One region of the Pseudogemmobacter sp. W21_MBD1_M6 genome, then DNA from elsewhere that is predicted to be linked to it. Evidence: riboswitches for the same ligand, from Rfam matches in the RefSeq annotation. Region 1 holds a riboswitch; the other holds the start of a gene.

Evidence for each region. A riboswitch is a leader RNA that binds a small molecule or an ion and turns the genes downstream of it on or off. The one in region 1 is predicted to bind thiamine pyrophosphate.
Region 2: it holds a riboswitch for thiamine pyrophosphate, as region 1 does, so the genes downstream of both, thiB (thiamine ABC transporter substrate binding subunit) here and thiD (bifunctional hydroxymethylpyrimidine kinase/phosphomethylpyrimidine kinase) in region 1, are expected to answer to the same signal.

What each region holds. Positions count from the first base shown of each region.
Region 1 is NZ_JBGQOJ010000039.1:8,056-14,679, reverse strand. It holds partial or broken gene ACEN2R_RS19890 (DMT family transporter) at 1-736, shown strand, start outside; TPP riboswitch at 1,019-1,119, shown strand; gene thiD (bifunctional hydroxymethylpyrimidine kinase/phosphomethylpyrimidine kinase) at 1,179-1,988, shown strand; gene ACEN2R_RS19880 (FAD-dependent oxidoreductase) at 1,985-2,980, shown strand; gene thiS (sulfur carrier protein ThiS) at 2,964-3,161, shown strand; gene ACEN2R_RS19870 (thiazole synthase) at 3,165-3,938, shown strand; gene ACEN2R_RS19865 (thiamine phosphate synthase) at 3,935-4,531, shown strand; gene ACEN2R_RS19860 (HesA/MoeB/ThiF family protein) at 4,510-5,523, shown strand; gene ACEN2R_RS19855 (ABC transporter substrate-binding protein) at 5,520-6,458, shown strand; gene tenA (thiaminase II) at 6,458-6,624, shown strand, end outside.
Region 2 is NZ_JBGQOJ010000016.1:29,089-35,712, forward strand. It holds gene ACEN2R_RS14885 (thiamine/thiamine pyrophosphate ABC transporter permease ThiP) at 1-1,384, opposite strand, end outside; gene thiB (thiamine ABC transporter substrate binding subunit) at 1,360-2,340, opposite strand; TPP riboswitch at 2,378-2,476, opposite strand; gene aroC (chorismate synthase) at 2,569-3,669, shown strand; gene ACEN2R_RS14900 (AEC family transporter) at 3,673-4,617, shown strand; gene ACEN2R_RS14905 (DMT family transporter) at 4,588-5,481, opposite strand; gene ACEN2R_RS14910 (HU family DNA-binding protein) at 5,571-5,861, opposite strand; gene ACEN2R_RS14915 (AMP nucleosidase) at 5,998-6,624, opposite strand, start outside.

The DNA of each region.
Region 1 (6,624 bases):
CACCAAAACCAACCGAAGAAACCCAAGCCTAAATTCCAAAGGCCACTGTCTCAAAGTCGTTGACACGTTCCGCGGCGGGGTCGCCGCGACGCTCGGGTCGCTGCAAGCGATGATGGTGATCCTTATGGCGCGCGGATGGCTCGGCACGCCGATCCGGGTGGGAGCCGTCGCCACGGCGGCGACCGGCGTGCTAGGTGTGGGGCTTCTGCTCGTGGGCCCGGAGGCCGCACTCGACACCGTCGGCATTGCCGCCGGCCTGGGTGGCGCTGCGTCGATGGCAGCAGGCACGGTTCTCAGCCGCAAATGGCAGCCGCCCGTTTCGGCACTCAGCTTCACCGCCTGGCAACTCACCGCCGGAGGTCTGATCCTGCTGCCGTTCGCCCTGATCGTCGAACCGCCGCTGCCGCCGCTCACGGTCTCGAACCTGGCGGGCCTCGTCTGGCTCGGTCTTGTTGGAGCCGCCGCGACCTACGCCATCTGGTTCAGGGGCGTTGCCAGGCTCGAGCCTGGGGCCGTCTCCATGCTGGGTATGATGAGCCCTGTCACGGCGGTGATCCTTGGCTGGCTTTGGCTTGGTGGACAATCTCTAGCACCACTCCAGTTTGTCGGCGCTGCAGTTATCTTCGGCTCGGTTTGGGCTAGTCAGGGTGCCAACCGCCAGCATGTCGACGGTGTTCTTGCACGTCCTCACGACGCGATTCGATCAGATGGTGCAAGCCCACGAATAGTTCCGTAAGCATATGGCAGCGTAGTCACCAAGTTAAAAGCCGACGTCCCGATGAACTCTAAACCGAGTTCCGTTCTGCAGCGCAGCAAGTCGATTTTAGGTCGAATTTACATGAGGCTCCATAGTTTACCAACGCCCGCTTTGAAGATTTGAAAGAATGTGATCAGGGCACCTTTGGCTGTCACAGCGCTAACATGCGTCATTTCGGATATTGCAGTTGGCGGTATCCTATCATAACGAAGTAGACGAATAACACCGCTTCGCTCGCGAGTTGCGGCAAAACGGTAACGAAATCATCCGTCGGGGGGCCCATTTGGGCTGAGAGGTGCGCGCACCGACCCGTCGAACCTGATCCGGGTTATACCGGCGTAGGGAACGGGTAGATTGTGCGACTAAGATCGCACGAGGCTCATTCTTGCGTTGGCACGGCCCATACTGTGGAGACGTGCCCGTGGCAAAACACACCCCGATTGTCCTGACCATTGCTGGCTCCGATAGTGGAGGCGGCGCTGGCGTGCAGGCTGACATCAAAGCGGTCTCTGCAGTCGGGGCGTATTGCGCAAGCGTCATCACCGCAGTGACCGCCCAAAACACAATAGGCGTGACGGCAGTGCATGCGGTGCCAGCCGACATCGTTGCCGCGCAAATCGATGCGGTCTTATCGGATCTTGGTGTTGATGTGATCAAGTTGGGGATGCTGTTTTCTGTGGCGAACATTTCAGCCTCGGCTAAACGCTTGGCTGCGTTCGAAGGCCCGATCGTCGTTGATCCGGTGATGATCGCAAAGTCGGGCGATGCGCTTTTACAAGACGCCGCAGTAACCGCGCTGATCACGCAGATCCTGCCGCATGCAAGCCTTCTAACCCCGAATTTACCCGAAGCCGCGCGGTTGTTGAACACATCCGAGGCGACAACACCCGAAGAGATGGCCAGGCAAGGGCAGCGGCTGATCGAGATGGGACCGAAGGCCGTCCTGATGAAGGGTGGCCATGCTGTTGGCGGAAGGTGCACAGACGTGCTTGTCAATGCGAGCGGCCTTATCGCCACATTCGCAGCGCCGCGGATCGACACACACAACACCCATGGCACAGGGTGCACCTACTCGGCAGCCATCGCGGCACGCCTTGCACAAGGGCTTGATCTAAAGGATGCCGTGACTGCGGCACACGAATACCTTCAGGCGGCGATCAAGGCCGCCGACACCTTGCAAATCGGAAAGGGTCACGGCCCCGTGCACCACTTTCACGGCCAATGGGGATGACGGCGGCTACGATCATAGGTGCTGGCGTTGCCGGTCTTTGCGTCGCGCGGGCATTGTTGGATCGCGGGGCCGATGTCGTGTTGGTTGACCGGCATACGGACGCGGGCCCTCACGCCTGCTCCTGGTGGGCGGGCGGCATGCTTGCACCGTTTTGCGAAGGCGAAAGCGCCGAGGAACCCGTTGTTCGGTTGGGATGTGAAGCGACAGATTGGTGGGAAGCAAAAACCAATGCCGTGCACCGTTGCGGCTCACTTGTCGTGTCTCTGGCCCGCGACAAATCTGATCTTGCGAGGTTCGCCCGGCGCACAACCGGTTTCCGCCAAGTGAATGGGCTTGAAATTTCAAACCTTGAACCTGATTTGGGGGATCGTTTTACGAAGGGATTGTTCTTTGAGAGCGAAGCCCACCTTGCCCCTCGCCTTGCTCTTGCCCAATTGCGCGCAAGCGTCTTGGCAGACGGCGCAGCATTTGTTCAAGACGATGCCGACCCTGATGAATACGCACAGCGAGGCTTGACCATCGATTGCCGAGGGTTTCAGGCCAAAGACAAACTGCACGATCTGCGCGGTGTCAAAGGTGAAATGTTGGTTTTGTCCTGTCCTGATGTCACCTTAACTCGCCCCATCCGATTGCTGCACCCCCGTGTCCCGCTTTACCTCGTGCCGCGTGGCGACGGTATTTTCATGCTGGGCGCGACGATGATTGAAGGCTACGCAGGCAAGCATATCACCGCGCGTGCCTTGCTGGAACTGCTCAGTGCCGCTTATGCGTTGAACCCCGCGTTTGGTGAGGCCGAGGTGGTTGAAATTGGCGTCGATAGCCGCCCTGCCTTTCCCGACAACCTACCGCGTATCAGGCGCAACGGAAAATTGATCCATGCCAACGGCTTGTTCCGGCACGGTTTCCTTTTGGCCCCCGCCTTGGCGCGGATGGTGGTTGATCTGATTTTTGACAACAAAACTCCGGAGATGATGGATGAAACTGCAGCTTAACGGTGCCTCAATCGATTCGCAGGTCACCACATTGGCCGATCTACTGATAGCCGAGGGGTTTGGTGATGCCAAAGTCGCCACAGCCGTAAACGGCACATTTGTACCTGCTCTGGCCCGCTGGGATCATGCCCTTACGCGAGGTGATGCCATCGAAGTCCTTGCCCCGATGCAGGGAGGTTAGGCCATGCGCGATTTTTACGGCACGACATTGGCAAATGGCTTTATGCTGGGGACCGCGCAATACCCGTCGCCTGCAATCTTGGCGAATGCGTTCAAGTGCAGCGGTGCCAGTGTTGCGACAGTCTCCTTGCGCCGCGAAAGCGGGCAGGATCGCGCGGGCCAGGACTTCTGGCAACTCATCCGCAAACTTGGCGTGCATATTCTCCCCAACACCGCTGGCTGTCACAGCGTCAAAGAAGCAGTGACGACTGCACATATGGCGCGTGAGGTGTTTGATACCAAATGGATCAAGCTAGAGGTCATTGGCGAAGAAGACACCCTACAGCCGGATGTTTTCGGGCTTGTTGAAGCCGCGCGCATTCTGTCTGAGGACGGGTTTCAGGTGTTTCCATATACCACCGAAGACTTGGTCGTTGCCGACAGGCTGCTGCACGCAGGCTGCAAAGTTTTGATGCCATGGGGTGCGCCGATTGGGTCGGGTCTTGGGCTGAACAATATTTTTGGACTGCGGGCCATGCGCGCCCATTTCCCCGACGTGCCTTTGGTCATTGATGCAGGCCTCGGCCTGCCGTCACAAGCCGCCGCCGCGATGGAGATGGGCTTTGACGCCGTTCTGCTCAACACCGCCGTGGCCAAGGCAGGCGACCCTGCCGCAATGGCTGAGGCGTTCGCGACTGCAATCAAAGCAGGTCAATTGGCCCGAGCCGCCGACCCGATGGAGCCACGAGACATGGCGGCCCCATCGACCCCTGTGATAGGAAAGGCGTTCTTGGCATGACATTGGATCGATTTTATCCGATTTTTGACAGTGCCGATTGGATCGAACGGCTTGTCCCGCTTGGGATCAAGTTGGTGCAATTACGGATTAAGAATGTCGCGCCTGATGTGGCACGCGATCATATCCAACGTGCAAAACTGATCTGTGCGCACCACGACTGCACACTGATCATCAACGATCATTGGCAGGCCGCGATTGATGCTGGTTGCGACTATATCCACCTTGGGCAAGAAGACCTTGATGACGCTGATATCACAGCTATCCGCGCCGCGAGTCTGCGGCTTGGGATCAGCACGCATGACAAGGCAGAATTGAAACGCGCCATGGCGCTTGCCCCTGATTACATAGCGTTGGGGCCGATTTACCCGACGATCTTGAAGAAAATGAAGTGGCATGAACAGGGCCTCGCAAAGCTGACCACTTGGCGCGACCTGATCGGTGAAACGCCGCTGATCGCAATCGGAGGTATGTCGATCGACCGCGCGTCGGGTGCATTTGATGCGGGCGCGGATGTGGTCGCCGCTGTCACTGACATCACATTGAACGAAATCCCGGAGGATCGTGTACGCGCATGGCTGGCGGCGACACGATGACTAGATATGCGCGTCAAATTTGCCTGCCCGAGGTGGGCGATGCGGGCCAAGCTGCAATCCAAGCTGCACATGTTCTTGTGGTTGGAGTTGGGGGTTTGGGAGCGCCGGTATTGCAATATCTGGTCGCGGCAGGCGTTGGGCGACTGACATTGGTAGACGGCGATGTTGTGTCCCTGTCCAATCTCCACAGGCAGACCTTGTTTCGTGAGGCTGACGTTGGCAAGGCCAAGGCCGTCGTTGCGGCACAAACACTGCGCGCTCTGAACAACGATTGCGTGATTGAAGCTATTGAAATCGCGCTTGATCCATCAAACGCGATGACCTTCATCGGGCAAAGCACGCTTGTTTTGGACTGCGCCGACAGCTTTGCCACCAGCTACATTCTGTCCGATAGGTGTAAAGCGTTGGGCGTCCCGCTCATCAGCGCGTCCGTGTTGGGACTTGCAGGCTACGTCGGCGGTTTTTGCCATACCGCACCTTCGCTGCGCGCGGTGTTTCCCGACCTGCCAGATCGCGTGGCGACCTGTGCGACAGCCGGGGTCATGGGGCCAGTTGTGGGCATGATCGGTGCCGCACAGGCGCAGATGGCATTGGCGTATATGATCGGCCAAACGCCTTCGCCTTTAGGCCAGTTGGTCCGCTTTGATATGCAAAATTTCCGGTCCAGCGGATTCCGGTTCGACACAGCACCAGACCCCGCAGCAGATTTGACATTCATCGCCGTCTCAGAGGTCACAGGCTGCGATTTTGTCATCGAGTTACGCGACGCAAAAGAAGCCGTAACGCCGGTTACCGTAGGTGCGCGGCGTCTAACCGTCGCGCAATTTGCCGATCAACGACCAACTCCGGCCGGCAATCAACGTGCAGTCTTCGCGTGCCGATCCGGTTTGCGCGCTTGGCAAGCTGCCAAGCATCTTCGTTCCTATTGGGACGGCGATATCACTTTGATTGCAATGGGCGACACGCCACCAACTGAAAGACAACCGATATGAAACTGACCTCTTTGACCGTCGCACTTTCCTTTGCGGCCTCTCCGCTAATGGCCGCCGATGAGATGACCGTTCTGCTGGATTGGTTCATCAACCCGGACCACGGCCCGATAATCGTGGCGCAAGAACTGGGCTACTTTGCCGAACAGGATCTTGAGGTCGAAATCATCGCGCCTGCCGATCCATCGGATCCGCCCAAACTGGTCGCCGCAGGCAAAGCGGAACTGGCGATTTCATACCAACCGCAACTGCATCTGCAAATCCATGAAGGCCTGCCTTTGCAACGTGTCGGAACATTGGTAGCGACACCTTTGAATTGCCTGCTGACCCTCGCCGACGGCCCGATCCAATCGCCTGCCGATTTGGCAGGCAAGAAGGTCGGATTTTCTGTCGGCGGCGTAGAAGAGGCTGTCCTAGGATCGATCCTGCGTCACCACGGTTTGTCCTTGGATGATGTCGAACTGGTCAATGTGAACTGGTCGCTGTCACCGTCGTTGATGTCTGGTCAGGTTGATGCCGTCATCGGCGCGTACCGCAACTTTGAACTCAACCAGATGGAAATCGAAGGCGTCGAAGGCAAATGCTTTTTTGTCGAAGAAGAAGGGCTGCCATCCTATGACGAGCTGATCTATGTCGCCAACACCGACACTATGGATAAAGACATGATCTCCCGTTTCTTGGCCGCGACCGAAAAGGCGACGCAGTACATTGTGAACCACCCAGAGGACAGCTGGAAAATCTTTGCAGGGACCTCTGCCGAATTGCAAGACGAGCTGAACGCCAAAGCTTGGGTCGATACGCTGCCACGCTTTGCCCTGCGCCCAACAGCAATGGACGAAGGCCGCTATGCCACGTTTGAGGCGTTCTTGCATGAGGCTGGCCTGATCCCGTCGCAAAACCCTGTGTCCAAGATCGCTATCGACGTGACGGCGAACTGATGGCACCTGATTATGGTGAAACCTTCGCGCTTTGGCGCGAGGGGGCTGCGGGGCCGTGGCATGATTACACGCATCACGCCTTTGTCGAACGGCTGGGCGACGGCACCCTGCCGCGTTCTGCGTTCCTACACTATCTGATCCAAGACTATGTGTTTTTGGTCCATTT
Region 2 (6,624 bases), on a different contig from region 1:
ACAACGCCGCAGCCAACCCTGCGGCAAACCCGATTGGCCGCCGCAAACGCGGCAGCAACAGATACCGCAGCCGGGCCATGCCGGTCATGCCCAGACTGTCCGCCAAGGGACCGAACCGTGCCTCTACCTCTTGCACGGCCGGAATCAGCGCGCGCATCGCAAAGGGAAGGCTCATTACCGCGTTGATCGCCGCAGTGATCGGCAAGGCCAGCGCAACGGGATCAGCGACAGGAAAAACCAGTATGAACAGCCCCGTTCCAATCACCAAAGGAGAGGCCGCAATCGCCAGATACCCGATCCCCTCCATCATAAAAGACGCCCGCCCGAAACGCTTGCCCGCCACGACAAGGGCAACGGGCAGCGCCAGCCCCAGCGTCAGAAACGCCGAAACCAAAGCAACACAAACAGACCGCACCGCCGCCCAGCCGGTGCTGGCACCAAGTGACGCAAGCCCCGGCAAGCCCTGCAAGACGATCATCGTCAGCGGCACCAGCAGAAACGCCGCCGCAGCCATGATCCAGCATGCGTCCAGCGCCCTCATCCACAGGGCGCCGGTATCCCAGCGCTGCACGATGCGGTCCACGCCGCCCCCCGTGACCACAGGAACAGTGACCCAAATGGACACGCCCGCCAGAACGGCACAGATCGCAAACTGGATACAGGCCAAAAGCGCCGCTTTTCCCAGATCAAAGTCAAAGCGGAACGCCTGATAGATCGCCAGTTCGACGGTCGTCGCCTTTGGTCCACCCCCAAGCGCAAGAGCGACTGCAAAGCTGGTCGTGCATATCAGAAAGATCACCACGAATGCGCCGGGCAGAACGGTCCTTAGCATCGGGCGTTCCAGCACATGTTTCACGTCGGTGGACGAGAACCCCAAAGAGGCCGCAAGGCGGAACCGCTCTGCCGGTATCGCCTGCCATCCTTGCAGGATAAGGCGGGTCGACAACGGCAGGTTAAAGAACACATGCGCCAGCACGACGCCCTGAAACCCGTAGATCGAAACAGGCTCTGATCCGGCCCAAAGCAGCGCGTGGTTCACCATGCCATTGCGGCCAAACACCGCCAGCAACCCAAGGACGGCCACGATAACGGGCAGAATGAAAGGCGCACCAAGCAGCGTCACCAACAGGCCCTTTCCGACAAACTGCCGCCGCGCCAGCGCCCGCGCGACAGGTATCGCAAGGCCAACGCTCAGCGCAGAGGACACAAACGCTTGCATCAGGGTGAACCGCACCGCCTGCCAGTCCGCCGGACCCAAGCCGCCAAACCCTTCGGCACGCCAGACAACAGCGCCCAGCGTGCCAATCGTCAGCGTCAGGACAAGGGCCGCAGCCGCGGCCCCCGCCCAAACCACCGGCGTTATTGCGACAGCGCGCTTAGCCATTCGGCCAATGCCGCGTCGCGCAGGGCGTCGGCGTCGTCTTCCGAATAGAAAATCGTCTTGGCCGGCACACCCAGCTGCGCGAATTCAGGCGGCAGCTTTGATGGGTCCAGTTTCGCAGGATAGGACCAGTTTCCGGTTGGGATAAGCGACTGGAATTCCTCTGTCAGAATGAAATCCATGAACGCGTCTGCCAGTTCCGGCTGGTCCGTTCCGGCAATTTTCCCCGCAAGCTCGACCATGAAATAGTGCCCTTCATCAAAGATGGCTGCAGACTTTGTCTGATCCTGCTCCGCGATGATATGGTACAGCCGCGACGTCGTGTAAGACAGCACCATATCCGCCTCGCCGTCGGTGAACATGCCATACGCCTCGGACCAGCCTTTGGTCACGGTCAGGATTTTTGGGGCCAGTTTGGTCCAGGCGGCCTGTGCCTCGTCACCATAAATCGCCTTGACCCACAGCAAAAGCGCAAGGCCAGAGATCGAGGTGCGCGGGTCCTGGATCACGATTTTCAGATCATCCGGCGCGTCCAGCAAAGCCTGAAAGCTGGTCGGTGGATTGGTGATCCTTGTGTTGTCGTAGACGAAGGCGGTGTAGCCCCAGTTGAACGGCAGGAACACCTCATCGGTCCATTTGATCGGCATCGTCAGGTCGGTCGTGTCCTGACCATGGGTGGCGAACAGGCCGGTTTCGCGGGCTTTTTTGGTGACATCGGTGTTCAACCCGATCACCGCGTCCGCCTTGGTGCGCGCGCCTTCCAACATCAGTCGCGGCAACACGTCGCCGGTCACGAATTGCAGGTCACAGGCGCAGGTTTTCTCGAACGCCGCTTCAATCGCGGGGCCGGGGCCCCATTCGGACCCGAAATAGTCGGGGGCATAGACTGTTAGCACTGGGGTCTCTGCCTGCGCGACTGTCGCAAGGCAAAGTCCCGCAGCAAGTGTCAGATATCTCATCGTCATCCTCCATATGCGACGGGCGGGGTCAGGATGGAGAATATCCAACAACCTTCCCTCCGCCGGTCTTAACCGGTTCAGGTTCAACGGGTCCGCAAATGCGTCTCAGCCCTTTCGAGCACCCCGAGGTAGGTGAATATCTAGGCGCGATAGGCCCCCCAGACAAGCCAAAACCGCTTGAGGCGCAGTCACGCGCCCGCTAGACCGTTTCCTAAAGGAGCCCTGCCCATGTCGATCAACTCTTTCGGTCATCTGTTTCGCGTCACCACTTGGGGCGAAAGCCACGGCCCGGCCCTGGGTGCCACTGTTGACGGCTGCCCCCCCGGCGTGCCGGTGACCGAGGCGATGATCCAGCACTGGCTGGACAAGCGCAAACCGGGCCAGAACAAGTTCACCACCCAGCGCCAAGAAGCGGACGAGGTGAAAATCCTGTCCGGCGTGTTCGAAGGGCAGACCACCGGAACACCGATCCAGTTGATGATCGAAAACACCGATCAGCGGTCCAAGGATTATGGCGACATCGCCGAGAAGTTCCGCCCCGGTCATGCCGACATCACCTATTGGCAGAAATACGGAATCCGTGACTATCGCGGCGGCGGGCGGTCCTCTGCCCGCGAAACGGCATCCCGCGTGGCGGCGGGCGGCGTTGCCCGCGAGGCAATCCGCGTGCTTGCGCCCAATGTGCAGATCACCGGGTATATGGTGCAGATGGGCCCGCATAAAATTGATCGTGACGGCTTTGACTGGGACCAGATCGAACAGAACCCGTTCTGGGTGCCTGACGCCAAGGCCGCGACCGATTGGGCCGACTATCTGGGCGGTCTGCGCAAATCCGGCAGTTCTGTCGGCGCGATAATCGAGGTGGTTGCACGCGGGGTTCCCGCAGGCATCGGCGCACCGGTTTACGGCAAGTTAGACACTGATCTGGCCGCCGCGATGATGTCGATCAACGCTGTCAAAGGCGTGGAAATCGGAGAAGGCATGTCGGCCGCCATGCTGACCGGGGAACTAAATGCCGACGAAATCAGCATGGGGCCGGGCGGGCCGGTCTATTCGTCCAACCATGCGGGCGGCATTCTGGGGGGTATTTCCACCGGGCAGGACATTGTCGTCCGCTTTGCGGTCAAGCCCACATCATCGATCCTGAAGCCACGCAAGACAATCACCAAATCCGGGGAAGAGACCGAGATCATCACAAAAGGGCGTCACGACCCCTGTGTCGGCATCCGCGCCGTGCCTGTGGGCGAGGCGATGATGGCCTGCGTGATCCTTGACCACCTGCTGTTGCATCGCGGACAGATCGGCGAAAACCGGGGGCTGATCGGCTAATCTATGATCGGGATCCTTTCCATCACCTTTCCGATCTTTGCTGCGATCGGGTTGGGCTATGGAACGGTCAAGGGTGGGTTGTTCCGGCAATCTGACATGCGTGTTTTGGGGGCTTATGTCATCAACATCGCACTGCCCGCTTTGATCTTTCTGTCTGTATCCAGCCGCAGCCTGTCCGAGGTGCTGAACCCGGCCTATCTTCTTGTCTACCTATTGGGCAGTCTTGCAACGCTCGCCCTTGCCTATCTTTGGTTCACGTTGCAGGGCGTTGGCCCGGCACGTCGCGCGATAGGCGCCATGGGGTCGGCCTGTTCCAATTCCGGTTATGTCGGTTACCCTGTCATGATGATGATCCTGCCCGATATCGCAGGTCTGGTGCTTGCAATGAGCGTCGTGGTCGAGAATGTCGTCATTGTTCCGCTTTGCCTTGTGCTGCTGGATTTGTCGCGCGACCGGCAGTCGAAAAGCGTTCCGAAACTGCTGGTCGCATTGCTGCTCGGGCTTCTGAAACGTCCCATCGTCATTGCGCTGCTCCTTGCGATCACGACCGTTGCCAGCGGCATTCCGCTTCCCGTTGCGGTGACGAAATTGCTGTCGATGCTGGCCGGGTCGGCCAGTGCATTGGCGCTGCTTGTGATCGGCGGTTCGCTTGTTGGTCTGCCGATCAAAGGGAATCGCGCGATGGCCGCTCAAATTGCGGCAGGCAAGCTGCTGTTGCATCCCGCCGTCATGTTCGGTGCCGTTCTGCTTGTTCCGATGCTGGGGCTTCCCCTGCTGTCACAAGAATTGCAACACGCGGTCATTCTGACGGCGGCGATGCCGATGATGGGTATTTATGCGATCCTTGCGCAGGAATACGGGCATGAAGGCATTGCCTCTATCTCGCTTTTGGGGGCAACGGTGGGGGCGTTTTTTACTTTAAGCTGCCTGTTGTGGCTGTTTTCCTGAAGGCGGCTGTTTTGACAGTTGAACCGCAAGAATACCACCCGCGATAATCGCAACCCCCAGCACATCCAGCCAGCCAAGGGTCTCGCCCAACAAGGCAGCGGCGACAGCGACACCGAAAAACGGGTTGAGGAAATGGAACGTCGCAGCACGCACGGCACCGATGCGGTTGACCAAGGAGAACCAGACAAAGGTCGCCAAAACCCCGGGAACCAGCGTGGTATAGGCGAAAGCGGCGATCAGCGGCCCTGACAGGCGCACATGGAACGGCTCAAACAGATAGGCGACAACGGCAAGGATACCCGAGCCGATGAACATCTGCAGGCCGACAATCATCATCACATTCCCGCCCGACGACGCGCCGCGCACCGAAAGAGTGGCAAGGCTTAGCGCCAATGCAGCAATGCCGCACAAGATCACGCCATAAAGGTCAACGCCCCCGCTTAGCCGCGAACCCATGATGATCGCGACACCGATAACGCCGGCGATCAGTCCCCAAACACCCAATGGCCTGATCTTGTCTTTCAGAAACAGCCACCCAAGCACGGCAACCATCAGCGGCATCGTCGCGGCGATGATCGCGGCCAAAGACGCCTCTATGGTTTGCATCGCGACAAAGTTCAGTCCCAGATACAGCGCGTTCTGGCACAGGCCAAAAATGATCGTCGCGCGCCACTGGGCAGGGCTTAGGCGCCATGTCTGCCCCATGGCAAGCGCGATCAGAACCCCGACAATGCCCGACAACAAGAACCGAAGCGATAGAGAGGCCAAAGGCGCGGCGTCCGCTACGATAATCCGCGCCGAGGTAAAGGCGCTTGACCACATCAGGGCAAACGCCAGCCCCATTCCTATTGCACGAAGATCCATCAAAAGTCCTAACTGACTGGCCGAAAAAGAAAAGGGCCGCACAATGGCGACCCTAGTCAATTCGTATAGCGGCGCAAGGCCGGAACGGATCAGCCGTTCACGCTGTCTTTCAGCGCTTTTGCGATGGTCATCTTGACAACCTTGTCCGCGTCTTTTTGCATCTGCTCGCCCGTGGCGGGGTTGCGCACAGTGCGTGCCGGACGCTCGCGGCAATAGATCTTGCCAACACCGGGAAGCGTGACAGCACCGCCGCCGCCGACTTCTTTGGTGATCAGGGAAATGATGCCATCAAGAGCGGCACCAGCAGTTTTTTTATCTGCGCCCATCTCTTCGGACAATGCCGCGACGAGTTGGGTTTTGGTCATTGGTTTATTTGCCATTATTATGGTCTCCTCGTTCTGCCCGCACCAGTTGGGCCTCATTGGCCATATTTAACTGAATATAGCGGCCCGACACAACGATTAGTGGAGCACTTTGGGGCGTTTTAATGCGTTTTGTGCTGAATTTTACCCTAAGTCACAGGAATGCGGTCTCCTCAAAGCTGCGCAATTTGCGGGAATGGATCCGTTCAAGCGGCATATCCCGCAATTTCTCCATCGCACTAATCCCGATTAACAGGTGCCGGGTCACCTGCGTCTTGTAGAAATCGGTCGCCATACCGGGCAATTTAAGCTCTCCGTGCAGCGGTTTGTCCGATACGCACAGCAGCGTTCCATAGGGCACGCGGAACCGGAAACCGTTGGCGGCAATCGTGGCGCTTTCCATATCCAGCGCAATGGCCCGCGACTGGCTCAGCCTTTGAACCGGGCCGGATTGGTCGCGAAGCTCCCAGTTGCGGTTGTCGATGGTGGCGACAGTTCCGGTCCGCATGATCCGCTTCAGATCATAGCCTTCCAGCATGGTCACACTTGCCACCGCCTCTTCCAGCGCGATCTGGATTTCGGCAAGCGCGGGAATGGGCACCCAGACGGGCAGGTCATCGTCCAGAACGTGATCCTCGCGCAGATAGGCGTGCGCCAGAACGAAATCGCCCAGAGATTGCGAATTGCGCAGGCCCGCGCAATGGCCAACCATCAGCCAGGCATGGGGGCGTAAAACCGCGATATGGTCGGTGGCGGTCTTGGCATTCGACGGGCCGACGCC